DNA from 3 places in the Paraclostridium bifermentans genome. Region 3 is predicted to be linked to each of the others. Evidence: riboswitches for the same ligand, from Rfam matches in the RefSeq annotation. Region 3 holds a riboswitch; each other region holds the start of a gene.

Region 1 (4,958 bases), 800 kb from region 3:
TAATCTTTCTACTTCTTCTCTTGAACATTCTCCTTTGAAGTTACTTTCAACAAAAGTTACCCCAAATTTTTTAGCAGTTGAATCTAATTTATCTTTAACACGTTCTATATCATCTTTATGTGCGATTAATAAAGCTGAATCCCCAAATACTTTTATGAAGTACCCTAAATTTAATAACTCATCTTGACCTTGTACATATTTTGTAGGACATATAAATGCTTTTCTCATATTAATCTCTCCTTTGTATTTTGTAGTGATATTATTTTTTAAGTTAACTTAATTATAATACCGTTTTCCCAAAAATACATTGGACATAGATGTTAATAAATTACGATTTAAAACCGTAATTTTTTGAACTAAAATTATATAATTGGAATTTATGTACTTTTCGAAATTTTTTTAACAAATTCAATTTATCTATTACCTAAGATGTTTCTTGTATAAATTTGGGGTTACACCTTCATATTTTTTAAATATCTTTATAAAGTATCCAGACTCGCTAAATCCAAGTTCATCACTGATTTCATTTATTGTCATATCAGTTTCTTCTAAAAGAGCTTTTGCCCATTTAATCTTAAGCTTTGATATATATGTTGAAAAATTTTCACCTATTTCTTTTGAAAATAGTCTGCTAAAATAACTTGAACTAACATGGCATAACTTAGCCATACTTTCCATTGATATATTTTCACTTTTATTGTTATATATATATTGTATTGCTGGCTTTAAAGTTTTACTTACATTAATTTCTTCGCTGTCTTCTTTATGATCATAAGTTATATATCTATTCACAATAGCATTGGAAATTTCTTTTTTAACACTTTCTATATTTTTTATACTATATCCATTAAAAGTCTTGCTATCTATCTCTATTCCATTTTTCATAGTTTTTTCATACATCTCTAAAATCAAATTTTTATTTAATGCCTCTTCTACTATATAATTAGATAGTAAAAATAACATATTAGATGTATCTTCTACTTCTTTATATGATAAAACAGGTAGTTCATTATAATATTGATTAAGTTGATTTGAAATGTCATTTTGTTCTAGTACTTTGTCTGGAACTTTTAATATTTGTTCTAACATATCTGTTGATTCATAATCATCTATTCTCACTTGTCCTGCCATTATTGCACCTATATATTTTTCATCTAATATAATAGGTATAGCAACATCAACTATATTGTAGTGACATAAATATATATATGGTTTATTCATTCGTACAGCTTCTAACCCACCTCTTGAATCACATTTTTCACAGTACTTTGATAATTTAGAATTACCTCTTACTAACTCACAAAATTTGTGGCATCTACTGTGTTTAGTTATCGGATTTCCTTTATAGTCCACTATAACTATTGCCATTTTCGTAACTAGCGAAAGATAATCTTGTAAATTATCCCATTTTTTGAAATCTATTATCTTATTTAGACTTAAATTTTCATTTCTCACTTTTCATACTCCTTTAAAGGCAATTTTATATCATGTACTAATTTTATCATATATGAATAATATATTGTTTATTATGCAGACTATTTAGTGGAGGTGGATTTTATGTTAAATTTAACTGCTAAAGAAAAAATGTTATTAGAAGACGAAAAAAGCCATGAGCAATTATGTGTTCAAAAATATCAAGAATATGCTCAAAAAGCTTCAGACCCACAACTAAAAAGCTTATTTAATGAACTTTCTCAACATGAACAACAACACTTAACTTCAATAAATCAAATTTTAAGTGGTACTGTTCCTAATATTAATCAAGGTCAAGGTCAAAGCCAAGGGAACCAAAACTCAAATATGCAAAGTTCAAATACTATGCCTAACATGAATTTACAATCATCACAAATGAATGCTTATAATGAACAAGATAAAATGTTATGCCAAGACTCACTTAGTACTGAAAAATATGTATCATCTACATATAATACAGCTATTTTTGAGTTTGCAGATAAAAACATACGCCAAGTTTTAAATCATATTCAAAAAGAAGAACAAGAACACGGAGAAAAAATTTACAATTACATGAGTCAACATAATATGTATAACTAGAAAAATAGGATGTGATATCAATTAATGGATCACATCCTTAACTATTTTTATAGTGTTAAATATTTATATATTATCGGTATATCAATGATTTTCTTTACCAATTTAACTTAATTTTTCTCATTTTTATAAATCATCTGAAAATAGTTAACTTTACCAATATAATTTTTTTTATTGACTTATTTCAAATTTGTTTTATAATTGTATACAACAAGTAGATAACTGAGATAGAGGCGCGAAACTTATTAGTAGTATTATGGAGATAAGCTCGATGAAGTAATATGAAAGGAAATTTCGCCGAAGTGAATAGTTAATAGCTTTAATACTATTTACTGGGCTTATATAAAATATATATAAGACTGTCACATTTTGTGGAGTGCTATTTTCAATGAAAGCGTACGGTATCATCATACTTAGTTAGTATGAATTTTTTCGTATAAAGTCATGAGCATAGTCTCATGGCTTTTTTTACGCTTAAGGAATTATAATTATTTAAAATTCGTAGATAACCTATGAAACTTAGTTATATCCATATAATATGTTTTGAGCGTAAAAAAGCTTTTTGAGCAACGGACGAAGTCGTTGGCGACATGAGCGAAGTGAATTTTTTATTTTCATAAAGATTTATTATCTTAGTTACTTACTTATGGATAACTAACTACCATAAGGAGGATAAGTAAAATGAGTAATGAAAATCAAGATTTAAAAAGAGGGTTAAAAGCTAGACATCTTAACATGATTGCTCTAGGAGGATCGATCGGTACAGGTATATTCCTTGCGATGGGTGATACTCTTCACCAAGCAGGTCCTGGTGGTGCATTACTTGCATATGGGTTAATAGGAATAATGGTTTATTTCTTAATAACTAGTTTAGGTGAGATGGCAACATATATGCCTATATCTGGATCTTTTAGCTCTTATGCTACAAAGTTTATTGATCCAGCACTTGGTTTTGCTCTTGGATGGAACTATTGGTATAACTGGGCAATAACTATAGCAGCTGAAATGGTTGCAGGATCATTAATTATGAAATATTGGTTCCCTGATGTACCTGGATTTTATTGGAGTATATTTTTCTTAGCTATAATTGTAGGTTTAAACTTTTTATCAGCAAAAGCATATGGCGAATCTGAGTATTGGTTTGCAGGAATTAAAGTTGTAACTGTAATAATATTTTTAATAATAGGTGTTTTAATGATACTTGGTGTAATGGGTTCTGATGAGATAGGATTTCATAATTACTTTATAGCAGATGGACCATTTCATGGTGGTATAAAATCTGTATTTGCTATATTTTTAGTTGCAGGTTTCTCATTCCAAGGTACAGAACTTATAGGAGTTGCAGCCGGAGAAAGTGAGCAACCTGAAAAAACTATACCAAAAGCTATAAAATCAATTTTTTGGAGAATATTAATATTTTATCTAGGAACTATAATTGTTTTAGGTGCTATTATACCTTTTACTCAGGCTGGTGTTTCTGAAAGTCCATTTACTATGGTTTTTGAAAAAGCAGGAATAGCTGGTGCTGCTTCACTTATGAATGCAGTAATACTTACATCTGTTTTATCTGCAGGTAATTCAGGTATGTATGCATCAACTAGAATGCTTCATTCAATGGCTAAAGAAGGACTTGCACCTAAAGTTTTTGCAAAAACTAATAAAAGAGGTGTTCCTGTAAATGCATTAATATTAACTACATTAGTAGCTTCTGCATGTTTCTTAACTGGTATATTTGCAGAAAGTACAGTTTATGTTTGGTTAGTTGCTGCATCTGGACTTGCTGGATTTATAGCATGGGTTGGTATAGCAGTTTGTCACTATAGATTTAGAAAAGCATATATCCATCAAGGTCATAGTTTAAAAGAATTAAAGTTTAAAGCTAAATGGTATCCATTCGGACCTATATTAGCACTTATAATGTGTTTGATAATAATATTAGGCCAAGGATACTCTTGTATAACTCCAAATGGAGTTGACTGGCATAGTTTAATAGCTTCTTATATAGGTATACCTTTATTCATAGCTTTATATGTTGGATATAAAATTAAACATAAAACTAAAGTTGTATCTTTGGATGAAGTTGATTTAACTTTTGATGAAAATATAAGCAGTAGTTCAATAGATAGTCAAATAAGTGAATTAAATTAAATTAAAAAGGCTGATTTTAAAAATCAGCCTTTTTCTTATATTCTTTCTAATTTATATATAACAGGGTGTAACCCATCATTACAAGAATGTATTGCAACGCCCTCTTGTTTTACATAAGGGCTATTATTCCCTGATGCTAAAAATTCAACTTTACTTTTTAATCCTGTCCATGCCCCTTTGCAAAATCGCTCTGGCATTTCGCAATTTTTTGATATAAATTCATCTCCAACTTCACCCTTAGCGCAAACTAATGGCATATTTTCTTTTGCATATTCTACAAAAATATCATTCACCTTTAATTTTTTTAATATAGTTATTTTAATATCTGAATACTTTTTTGATTCCATTTTATCCCCTCCATAAAGAATTTATGTAATAACTATATTCTAAACTAAAACTTATTTCATATAAACACAAATAAAAAGAAAATCTCGAAGTTATTAATAACTTCGAGATTAAAATAATCTATATTAGCATAAATCTATGACTTGAACTTGATATACAACAGTTATAATTTGACCAGGAACCATAGTGTTTAAATTAAATCCTGCTGATGGGTTGTAATCTGGATGAGGAACACCATTTACAGTTACAGTTCCTAATACAAATATAGAATTATGAGGAGTATAGTCTACAAATACTACATCAGTAGCATTTATATTTCCTACATTTTCAATTGTGATTGTATAAGTTAATTTTTCGCCTATAGTAGCATATTTTTTATTTACAGACTTAGTTACATTTAAATTACCATAAGCGAT
Region 2 (4,958 bases), 290 kb from region 3:
ATATCTTAAATTAGCTCGATCTTTTCCAAGATCAACTAATTTGTCTTCTATGTTTTGAACTTTGTTTTCATATTCTTTTGAATAAGAATTTAAATCTTTTACTCCATCTACAGTTATATAACTCTCTGTGTAGTTGTTTAGTTTAAATTCATTATTTAAAACCATCATAAAACTATTTAAAGTTCCACTACCTATATTACTACTCCCTTTTGCTCTTGCTATATAGTATGGAGTCTCTACTTTACCAACAACTTTATATTCATTGTGTTTTAAGGTTCTACTTAAATCTTCGTTATTATCTCCATAAATTTTTATAGTACTTCCCAACGGTATATCCTGAGAGTTTTCAATTAAGCATTCACCATCTGATTTTGGATATCTACCTTCAGTTATGTTTATTTTATTTATATATTCACGATTACTTTTTTCTGGCAATCCATGAACTTTTAAAACTAATTGATTTGTACCTATGCTAGTTAAAACTTCTTTTGAATATGTAGGATATACCTTAGAAACTCCGTCTACCTTAGAAATTGAATTAATATCTTTATCCGTTAATCCTAAAGTTGAAACTACAGTTAAGTCCATTAAATTATTTTGGTCATAATACTTGTCTGCCGTAACTTCCATTACAGGAGATGCAACTTTTATTCCCGTAAAAAAAGAAACCCCTAAAGTTATTATTGCAAAAACAGATAAAAATCTACCTTTAGATTTTTTTATCTCCCTAAAAGTGTCTTTAAATAAAGGATTTCTCATATTTACCACTCTATCCTTTCTATAGGAATAGGAGCTTCATTTTTTTCTACTTTGTGCACCTTACCATTTCTTACAGTAATTACTTTATCTCCCATAGGAGCTATTGCCATGTTATGTGTAATTATTATAACAGTAACACCAAGTGTTTTATTCGTATCTTGGAGTACTTTAAGAATTGATTTACCTGTATTGTAATCTAGCGCACCAGTTGGCTCATCACATAAAAGTAATTTAGGATTTTTAGCAAGAGCTCTAGCTATAGCAACTCTTTGCTGTTCTCCTCCAGATAATTGCGATGGAAAATTGTCTTTTCTATGATTAAGTCCTACTGATTCTATAACTTGCTTGGGGTTTAAAGGGTTCTTGCAAATTTGAGTAGCTAATTCTACATTTTCTATTGCAGTTAAGTTTTGAACTAAATTATAAAATTGGAATACAAATCCTATATCGTGTCTTCTATATTTTGTTAATTCTTTTTCACTATAATTACTTATATTTTTCGAATCAACAAGTACAGTTCCATCTGTTGATGAATCCATACCTCCTAGTATGTTTAGTATGGTGCTTTTTCCTGCTCCACTAGCACCTACAATTATTACGAGTTCACCTTTATCAATTGAAAAATTCACACCATCTAATGCATTTATTTCAACTTCACCCATAGTATAGGTCTTTTTTACATTTTCAAATTTTATGTAGTTTTTCATATCATCTCCTCCTGTTTCTTATAGTCATTATACACTATTTGAGATGATAACTAAATCTAATTTAAACTAATCTTTCTTTTGATTTGGCATTTCTAAAGCTGTAGATTTTCCAAAGTAATATCCTACAACCATACTAAAGATAGGCATAAATTCAGATGGTTTTATACTTCCTATTATACTTAAGTAGCAAAATACAATAGTTAGACATATCGCTATCATTTTCCTTACACTTGAAAAAACGTCTTTTAAAATATCTGTAAACTTCATACACTTCCCCCCTTAGTATAGTTTATTATATTAATTGATGTATATACCTATCAATACAAACAAAAAACTATCCTTTGAGTTTAAATTAGATAAAATAGAATCCATCAAATTTAACTTTTCAGATAGTTTTTTATTATATGATTAATTTTTTAGATTAAAGTTTCTTTTATTTCGCAAACCTCATATTCATCTGCTTTTTTCCCAAATAGTTGTACTCCTATAAAAATAGCTAATATCGAAATAGGTATAACTATATATATTGATATTCCTAGACCTGCAGGTATATATCCAAATAATACAGTTATGCTTGCTACAAATAGAGCATATGGCATTTGCGTTTTTACATGGTCTATATGATTACATCCAGCTCCCATAGATGATAAGATAGTTGTGTCTGATATAGGTGAACAATGATCACCAAATATAGCACCCGTAAGCACAGCACTTGTAGATATTACTATAAATGATATTTCTGGATTTATAGAGTGTGCAAGAGGAATCGCAAGTGGCATTAGTATCCCCATAGTTCCATAAGCTGTCCCTGTTGAAAAAGATATTATTGAGCCTAGTATAAATATTACGCTAGGTAGTAAAAATGCTGGCATAGATCCTGACAGTAATGTAACTAGAAATTTAGCTGTCCCCAAATCTTTTATTACTGAGCTTAACGACCATGCCAAAATTAAAATAACAGCTGTCATTAACAAACTTTTCATACCATCTATCCAAATTTCTATAGCTTCAGACACTTTAAATATTTTTTTAGAAACAGCCATTAAAATAGCGACTATACTTGAAATAATAGCTGATTGGAATAGTACTACTGATGCATCTGCTGAGCTAAATGCTTCTTTTATAGCTAAAAATGACCATGGTGATTTAAACATTAAATTTTGAAGTTCAATATTATCCCCATTAACTATTGATGTGTATCCACTATAATAAAAAAATATTAATGATGTAACTATAAGAGTTCCAATAGGAATAATTGCATTCCATATACTCAGTTTCACTCCAACTTTAGGTTCTAACTCTGATTGAATTGAATCGTTATGTTTTGTATCTAAGTTATTAAAATCAGATTGTTTCGCTTTAATCTCAGCTTTTCTCATAGGACCAAAATCCTTAGCTAAAACAATAGTTATAATTACAAATGCTAAGATTAATATATTATAAAATCTATAGGGAATAGTTTGTAAGAATATCCCAAAAGCATCATTATTTAGCCCAATACCTGAAAAAGCATCATTTATAAGTCCAACTTCTAATCCTATCCATGTAGATATTATTGCAAGTCCTGCAATAGGTGCAGCTGTTGCATCAATTATAAAAGCAAGTCTTTCTCTAGAAATATTCATTTTGTCGCTTACTGGTCTCATAATAGGCCCTACTATCAATGAATTTGCATAATCATCAAAGAATACTAAAAGTCCCAAAAACCATGTTATAATTTGAGTTCCTTTTGAACTTTTAGCTTTGTCCGCTAAGCTTATTGCTATTGCTTTAGCTCCTCCCATTTTTGCTACTAAATGAATAACCCCTCCAATAGCTAGAACTTGGAGTATTATACCTGCATTCCATGGGTCTGCAAGTGAATTAAGCGCTCTATATATAAAATCTATGAAGCTTTGGGGTAAAGCTAAAATAAAATTAGTACTATTTAAACTAAGTAAAAAGCTTCCAGATAATATACCTATAAATAAGGATATTACAACATTTTTAGTAATAAATGCTAAAAGTATAGATACTAGTGGTGGAATCAATGTTAAAAATTTAAATTTACTTGCGTTTTGAAATGCTATATCCGTTTCTTGTGCAAATGAAATAGGTGTTAATAAAACTACTAAAACTAAAGTTAATAAAACTACAAAATATTTTTTGTTTCTCATAAAAATCCTCCCTAAATTTAGCTTTAGTGAATGCAAAGGGTAATAAATACTTAGGGCTTTAAATAAGAAAAAGCCTTGAGTATACACTCAAGGCTTTTTATATTATGCAAAATCTGCACAATATTAACTTCCTTAAATGATAGCTCAACACAAATATAATTTGTGACAGTGATGTATATATTCTATACACCCCCAGCATATAACCTTAAAGCATCAGTTATAAACTTCGGCGATAATTCCTTTCCTAGTAAATCTATGTGCTTAACTCATTACTAGTACTTATAAGTACCGCGCCTCTACCTTTTTTATTCACTTTTTATATTAAGTAAATTATATATATATTATTGTAAATAATCAACTGTTTTTTCAATATTTTCTAAATTTTCATTATTTTTAAAACTTATCTAACAACTTTTCTAGTTAAAGTTCCTATTCCTAATCCCATCATTATAACCCCGATTAGTACTTCTAGATTTGTTAATATATAACTAATTTCTGTCGGTTTGCAATTTATAGTCCCTACTCCTCCAAATGATCCTATACTTAAACTTAGTGTTTCATTTAGGTCTTTTAAAAATTTAGATATAGATAAATTTTTTATAGTGCTCATATTATATATAATAGTTTTATCGTCTATCTCTACGCCTAAAAATAAATATAAAATTGCAAATATAAACATAATAACTAGTGATGAATATACTGCAAATTCAGGTCTCTCACCGTACCCACAAGTAAGCCAGTATAAATATGATTCTATCTTAGGTATTATTTTTAAAGTTTTTCTTTGAGTATTTTTACACAAATAATAATATTCTCCAAAGTTATTATTTAAAGAGTTCTCTTTAAATTTATCAGCTAAGGTTTCATATGTCATATAAAGACCTTCATATTCGTCCCTAGTTTTAAACTTAACAGGTAATTTATCAAAGAAGCTTTTTTCATCTAGTTTAGTTTGAAATTTATCTCTGAACTCTAAATCTTTAATATATGTTGAAATAGTTTTGGCACCACATAAGTCACAATCAGCAAAAATTATCATATCCAAATAACTATCTATAATTATAATATTGTCCATTGCACTTTGTTCAAAATTACTTGTATTCAATTTACATTTTTCAAAAATAGCAAAAGATAGTATACAATTTAAAAATTTCGAATAAATATCACAGTTTATAAAATGACATGATAAATTGTCATACTTATTTAAAGATGGCTTACTTTGGCTTTCTTCTTTAAAAAAACTACAATTTTCAAAACTCACTCCTCCATCTTCAAATTTGCAATTTTCAAATATACAGCCCACAAATCTACATTCTTTAAAATTTAAGTTTCTGAA
Region 3 (4,958 bases):
TTAAAATAACTGATGACGATATAAGAGATGCTATAAAAGATAAAAATGAAGAGAGAAGATTATTAAAAGAGTTTTATGAATTAGGTAAATTAGTACCACCACCAATGAATGGATTTGATATGCATCAAGTTTTATATAACTCAGGATTTAAATTTGATAGAGATGAATTAAAACAAAGTATAAGAGATCTAACTGCATCTTTAAAAGAAAAGTATGAAAAAGGCGAAAGACCTGTAAGTGAAGATAAACCAAGAATACTTATAACAGGATGTCCAATAGGTGGAGTTAGTGAAAAAATAGTTAAAACTATAGAAGAAAGTGGTGCTGTAGTTGTTGCATATGAACTTTGTGGAGGAATTAGATCTAATGATGAGTTAGTTGATGAAAGTAATCCAGATCCAATAGATGCAATTGCTAAAAAATATATAAATATAGCTTGTTCATGCATGGTAAATAATGATGCAAGAATAGAGTTAATAGATAGACTTATGGATGAATACAAGATAGATGGAGTTATAGATGTTGTTCTTCAGGCTTGTCATACATTCAATGTAGAAAGTTATAGAATTAAACAATTTGTAAACAACGCTAAAAATAAACCGTACATGGCTATAGAAACAGATTATTCTAAATCTGATACAGAACAATTAAGAACTAGATTTGAAGCTTTTATAGAAATGATAGACTAAGTAGGTGGATTTTATGTACAGTATAGGTATAGACTCTGGATCTGTAGCAACAAAAGGTGTATTATTTGATGGAGAAAAAATAGTAAACAAAATTGTTATACCAACAGGATGGAGTCCTAAGAACGCTTCATTAGAAGTTTATGAAAAACTTGCTAATGATATAGATAAAGATAAAATAAAAAAAGTTGTAGGAACAGGATACGGAAGAGTGAGTATGGATTTTGTAGACAAAAAAGTTACAGAGATCACATGCCACGCAAAAGGAATACATTTTTTAAACAACAATATAAGAACGATATTAGATATTGGGGGCCAAGATAGTAAAGTTATAAACTTAGATAATGATGGAAATGTATCTAATTTTATAATGAATGATAAATGCGCAGCAGGAACAGGTCGCTTTTTACAAGTTACATCTAACTTATTAGGAAGTGATGTAGAAAGCATTGATAAGTTAGCTAAAGGTGCAATTCCACAAGATATATCAAGTATGTGTACTGTTTTTGCTGAATCAGAAATTATTAGTTTATTAGCAAAAAATATATCTAAAGAATCAATAGCATCAGGAATATTACAATCTATAGCAAATAGATCAAAGTCTATGTTATCTAGAATTGATATATTAGATGAGATTGCATTTACTGGAGGGGTTGCTAAAAGTAATGTCTTAGTAAATATGATAGAAGAGAATTTAGGGAAGAAAATTTTTATAGCTAATGATACTCAAATAATAGGTGCATTAGGGGCTGCAATTATTGGATATAAAAAATAAAAAGGATGGCTATTAGCCATCCTTTTATTATGCAATAGAACCTTCAAGTTCATCTTGATTTTCCTCTGATAATTTTGTAATTCCAAATCCTGTAGCAGCTAACGTCAATGACATTAAAGGACATAGAAGGTTAAAAAATGCAAATGGTAAAAATACAAATGATCCAACTCCAAGTGTAGCACTCATATATGCTCCACATGTATTCCAAGGAATAAGAGGAGATGTTATAGTTGCACTGTCTTCTAGAGATCGAGAAAGATTTTCAGGACAAAGACCTTGTTTTTTAAATGCTTCTCTGTACATACTTCCAGGCATTACTATTGCTAGATATTGATCAGCAACTGCTAAATTAGTTCCTATACATGTAAAGATAGTTGCAGCCACTAAACCAAAAGTTCCTTTTGCAAATTTTAATATAGCAGAAGCTAGAGCTTCTAACATTCCAGTTTTTTCAAGTATTCCACCTGTAGTTAAAGCACATAACATAAGAGATACTGTACCTAACATACTATTAAGTCCACCGCGAGTTAATAGTTCGTCCACAAAGGCCATTCCACTATTTGATGTATATCCAACTTGAGCAACTTCTAAAACATCTTTAAATGAAGCACCTTGGAAAGCTATAGCTACAAAACCTCCAAGTAGTGTACCTACAATAAGACCTGGAATAGCAGGAACTTTAAATATAACCATTACTATAACCATTACAGGTATTAATAATAATAACGGAGATAATGTATTATAATTTGAAGCTAAAGCTTGTTGTATTTGTAAAATTTGGCTATTATCTATAACTTGTCCTGCGTATTTAAGTCCAATTACAGCATATAGTATAAGAGCAATAACATATGCCGGAATAGTTGAATAAAGCATATGCTTTATATGTGTAAATAAATTAGTACCAGCCATAGCAGGAGCTAAGTTTGTTGTATCTGAAAGTGGAGACATTTTATCACCAAAGTATGCACCTGAGATAATAGCACCAGCTATTATCTCCTTAGGAATACCTAAAGCACTTCCTATACCTAAAAGGGCTATACCTATAGTACCAGCTGTAGTCCAAGAAGAACCTGTAGATATAGAAACTATAGAACATATAATAGTTGTGGCAACTAAGAAAATTCCAGGAGAAAGTATATTCAATCCCCAATATATCATACTTGGAACAACTCCTGAAATTATCCATGTACCAATTAACATACCAACAATTAATAAAATTATAATAGCTTGCATAGTAGAATTTATAGTTGATAATATACCTTCTTCAAGTTCTTTCCATGTAAATCCTAATTTAAATATTGCAACAAATCCACAGAAAACTCCACCTAAAACTAAGGGAATATGAGCTGAAAGCCCTAGTTTAGTTAAAGATATAGATAGTGTGAAAATTAAAAATCCTAAACATAGAAGTGAATCGCCAAGCGAAGCCTGCCTTTTTTCTCTTTTTAACATAATGTAACCTCCAAATGGTGTATTGAGAATATAACGGGAATGGAGAATGATAATAAAAAAGGTCTAAGAATATTAAGAGATATTCCTAGACCTGAAATTATAATTTGAAAAATATAATAACTTTAATCTAAAGATAGCCCTCCACATAAAGTGACAGTGTTATATATCTTATACATAACCCCAATATATAAGTTTTAAGCTTAACTTATATATTTCGGCATCATTACCTTTCCTATTAAATCTTAGGTGCTTTCCCTCAATAATAGTACTATTTAATAATGCAACCTCTACCATTAGTTATATTCTGTTTAAATTTATGTATCTAATTATAACATATTAAATTAAATTGTAAATATAAATTTAAATTTTATGAAAATAAAAAACAGTCTATCTTATTAAGATAGACTGTTTTTTAAACTAAAAAGCTAGAACCATACGTTTCTTCTATTTCACGTCTTAATTCACTAGGATTATTAATTCCATCACTCATTGCTTTAGCGAGTATATTTGCTTTATCATAAGGTGCCATCCAAGAGAAAATACCTCCAAGACAATTGTCTATTACATATTGAGTTTTTATATAAATAGATAGCATATCATCATAAGACATAGCAAACTCATTATCTTTTACTAAATATGAAGCTTGAGCTTCTTTATCAAATTTAAATGTATATCCGTTTTTATTTATAAAATCTTTTCTAAGTTGATCAAAAGATTTAGTTGTAGTAGCTCCTAGTCGACCATAAAATGGAACTCCCATTAATATTTTTTCTGAAGGCATTCCAGCTTCAATTAAATTATTAACCATAATATCTACACTGTATCCAGGTAAAGCAAGTTCTGATTCATATAAATTTGCTTGATGTTTTTTGCCTTTCTCGCCAGTTTCACCAGCAGTAAAATCGTAACTCATCAAGTTGAAATAGTTAATTAGAGGAGCTATTTTGTTTATTTCTGCACTTTTATTTAGGTATTCTCTTGTTCCAGTACCTGCTACACTTAACCATTTATCGGATCCAATTACATCCCTAATAGCAGTAAGTAAAAGTGTGAAATTTTCTCTATCTGAAGGACTAGATTTAATTCCTGCACCACTAGTTCCAGGGTATTCCCAATCTATATCTATGCCATCTAAACCATATTGCTTTATAAGAGCATTTGCTTGACGAGCAAAATTATATCTAGAAGCTGGAGTAGCTGCAGCATCAGAAAATCCTTCTTGACCCCAACCACCAATGGCTGCAATCACTTGAAGGTCTGGATTATCTTTTCTAAGTGATAGCAATTGACGTAAGTAACGAGGCGTTGGAACAAATAAAGTGCCATCTGGTTTAATCTCAACAAATGCATATATTACAAAATCAAGCAAAAATGCATCAACACTTGTAGGATCTCCTAAAACGTATGTGCCTACTAATCTATTTAAATCAGGGCAGTTAGGATTAATTGGGATATTATTTGCTGGAGAATCTATTTGAGGACGACCTTTAACATTAGCTTTATAATCTAATTTTTTGTTATTAGAAGTTTTATCATCTATAAAACATAGATACCAGTCCATGCAACTTTTATTTTTATCACAACTCTTAATTCTTTCTTTTAATTCTTTATAAGTTTTAGGAGGAGGTAAAATTACAGGCATTCCAGGAAGCCAGTCAGCAGGTGTTAAAACATTATGTTCATCTGAAGTTTGAAGAGCATCTATTATTCTAACTATTTCAGGAATATTTCTTCCTGTAGTTAAAGGATAATAAAGTATTGTTCTTAAAATTTGATTTGGATCAATTATAAAAACAGATCTTACAGTAGATGTATCGCTCATTTGCTCTGAAATCATTCCATATAATCTAGAAATTTCCATTTTCCTATCATCTATTACAGGAAATGGAATCTCAATACCTGTATGCAAAAATATATTGTATAGCCAAGCTAAATGAGAGCTGTTGCTATCAACGCTAAGACCTATAAGTTCAGTATTTCTTTTTTTAAAATTAGAATAATATTTTGCAAAACATAAAAATTCTGTTGTACATACTGGTGTAAAA

What was found. Region 3 has a riboswitch for lysine ahead of nhaC (Na+/H+ antiporter NhaC). Riboswitches for the same ligand answer to the same signal wherever they lie in the genome.
Region 1: it holds a riboswitch for lysine, as region 3 does, so the genes downstream of both, KXZ80_RS02420 (amino acid permease) here and nhaC (Na+/H+ antiporter NhaC) in region 3, are expected to answer to the same signal.
Region 2: it holds a riboswitch for lysine, as region 3 does, so the genes downstream of both, KXZ80_RS07385 (Na+/H+ antiporter NhaC family protein) here and nhaC (Na+/H+ antiporter NhaC) in region 3, are expected to answer to the same signal.

Annotation. Positions count from the first base shown of each region.
Region 1 covers NZ_CP079737.1:476,188-481,145, reverse strand. Annotated here, with positions in the region: gene KXZ80_RS02435 (glycerol dehydrogenase) at 1-228, opposite strand, end outside; gene KXZ80_RS02430 (PocR ligand-binding domain-containing protein) at 421-1,455, opposite strand; gene KXZ80_RS02425 (spore coat protein) at 1,558-2,052, shown strand; lysine riboswitch at 2,270-2,439, shown strand; gene KXZ80_RS02420 (amino acid permease) at 2,731-4,197, shown strand; gene KXZ80_RS02415 (TIGR04076 family protein) at 4,233-4,544, opposite strand; gene KXZ80_RS02410 (DUF11 domain-containing protein) at 4,668-4,958, opposite strand, start outside.
Region 2 covers NZ_CP079737.1:1,569,440-1,574,397, reverse strand. Annotated here, with positions in the region: gene KXZ80_RS07400 (ABC transporter permease) at 1-759, opposite strand, end outside; gene KXZ80_RS07395 (ABC transporter ATP-binding protein) at 762-1,466, opposite strand; gene KXZ80_RS07390 (hypothetical protein) at 1,533-1,733, opposite strand; gene KXZ80_RS07385 (Na+/H+ antiporter NhaC family protein) at 1,883-3,622, opposite strand; lysine riboswitch at 3,755-3,929, opposite strand; gene KXZ80_RS07380 (pentapeptide repeat-containing protein) at 4,023-4,958, opposite strand, start outside.
Region 3 covers NZ_CP079737.1:1,275,411-1,280,368, forward strand. Annotated here, with positions in the region: gene KXZ80_RS06085 (double-cubane-cluster-containing anaerobic reductase) at 1-689, shown strand, start outside; gene KXZ80_RS06090 (acyl-CoA dehydratase activase) at 703-1,461, shown strand; gene nhaC (Na+/H+ antiporter NhaC) at 1,489-2,913, opposite strand; lysine riboswitch at 3,040-3,211, opposite strand; gene KXZ80_RS06100 (peroxiredoxin) at 3,326-4,958, opposite strand, start outside.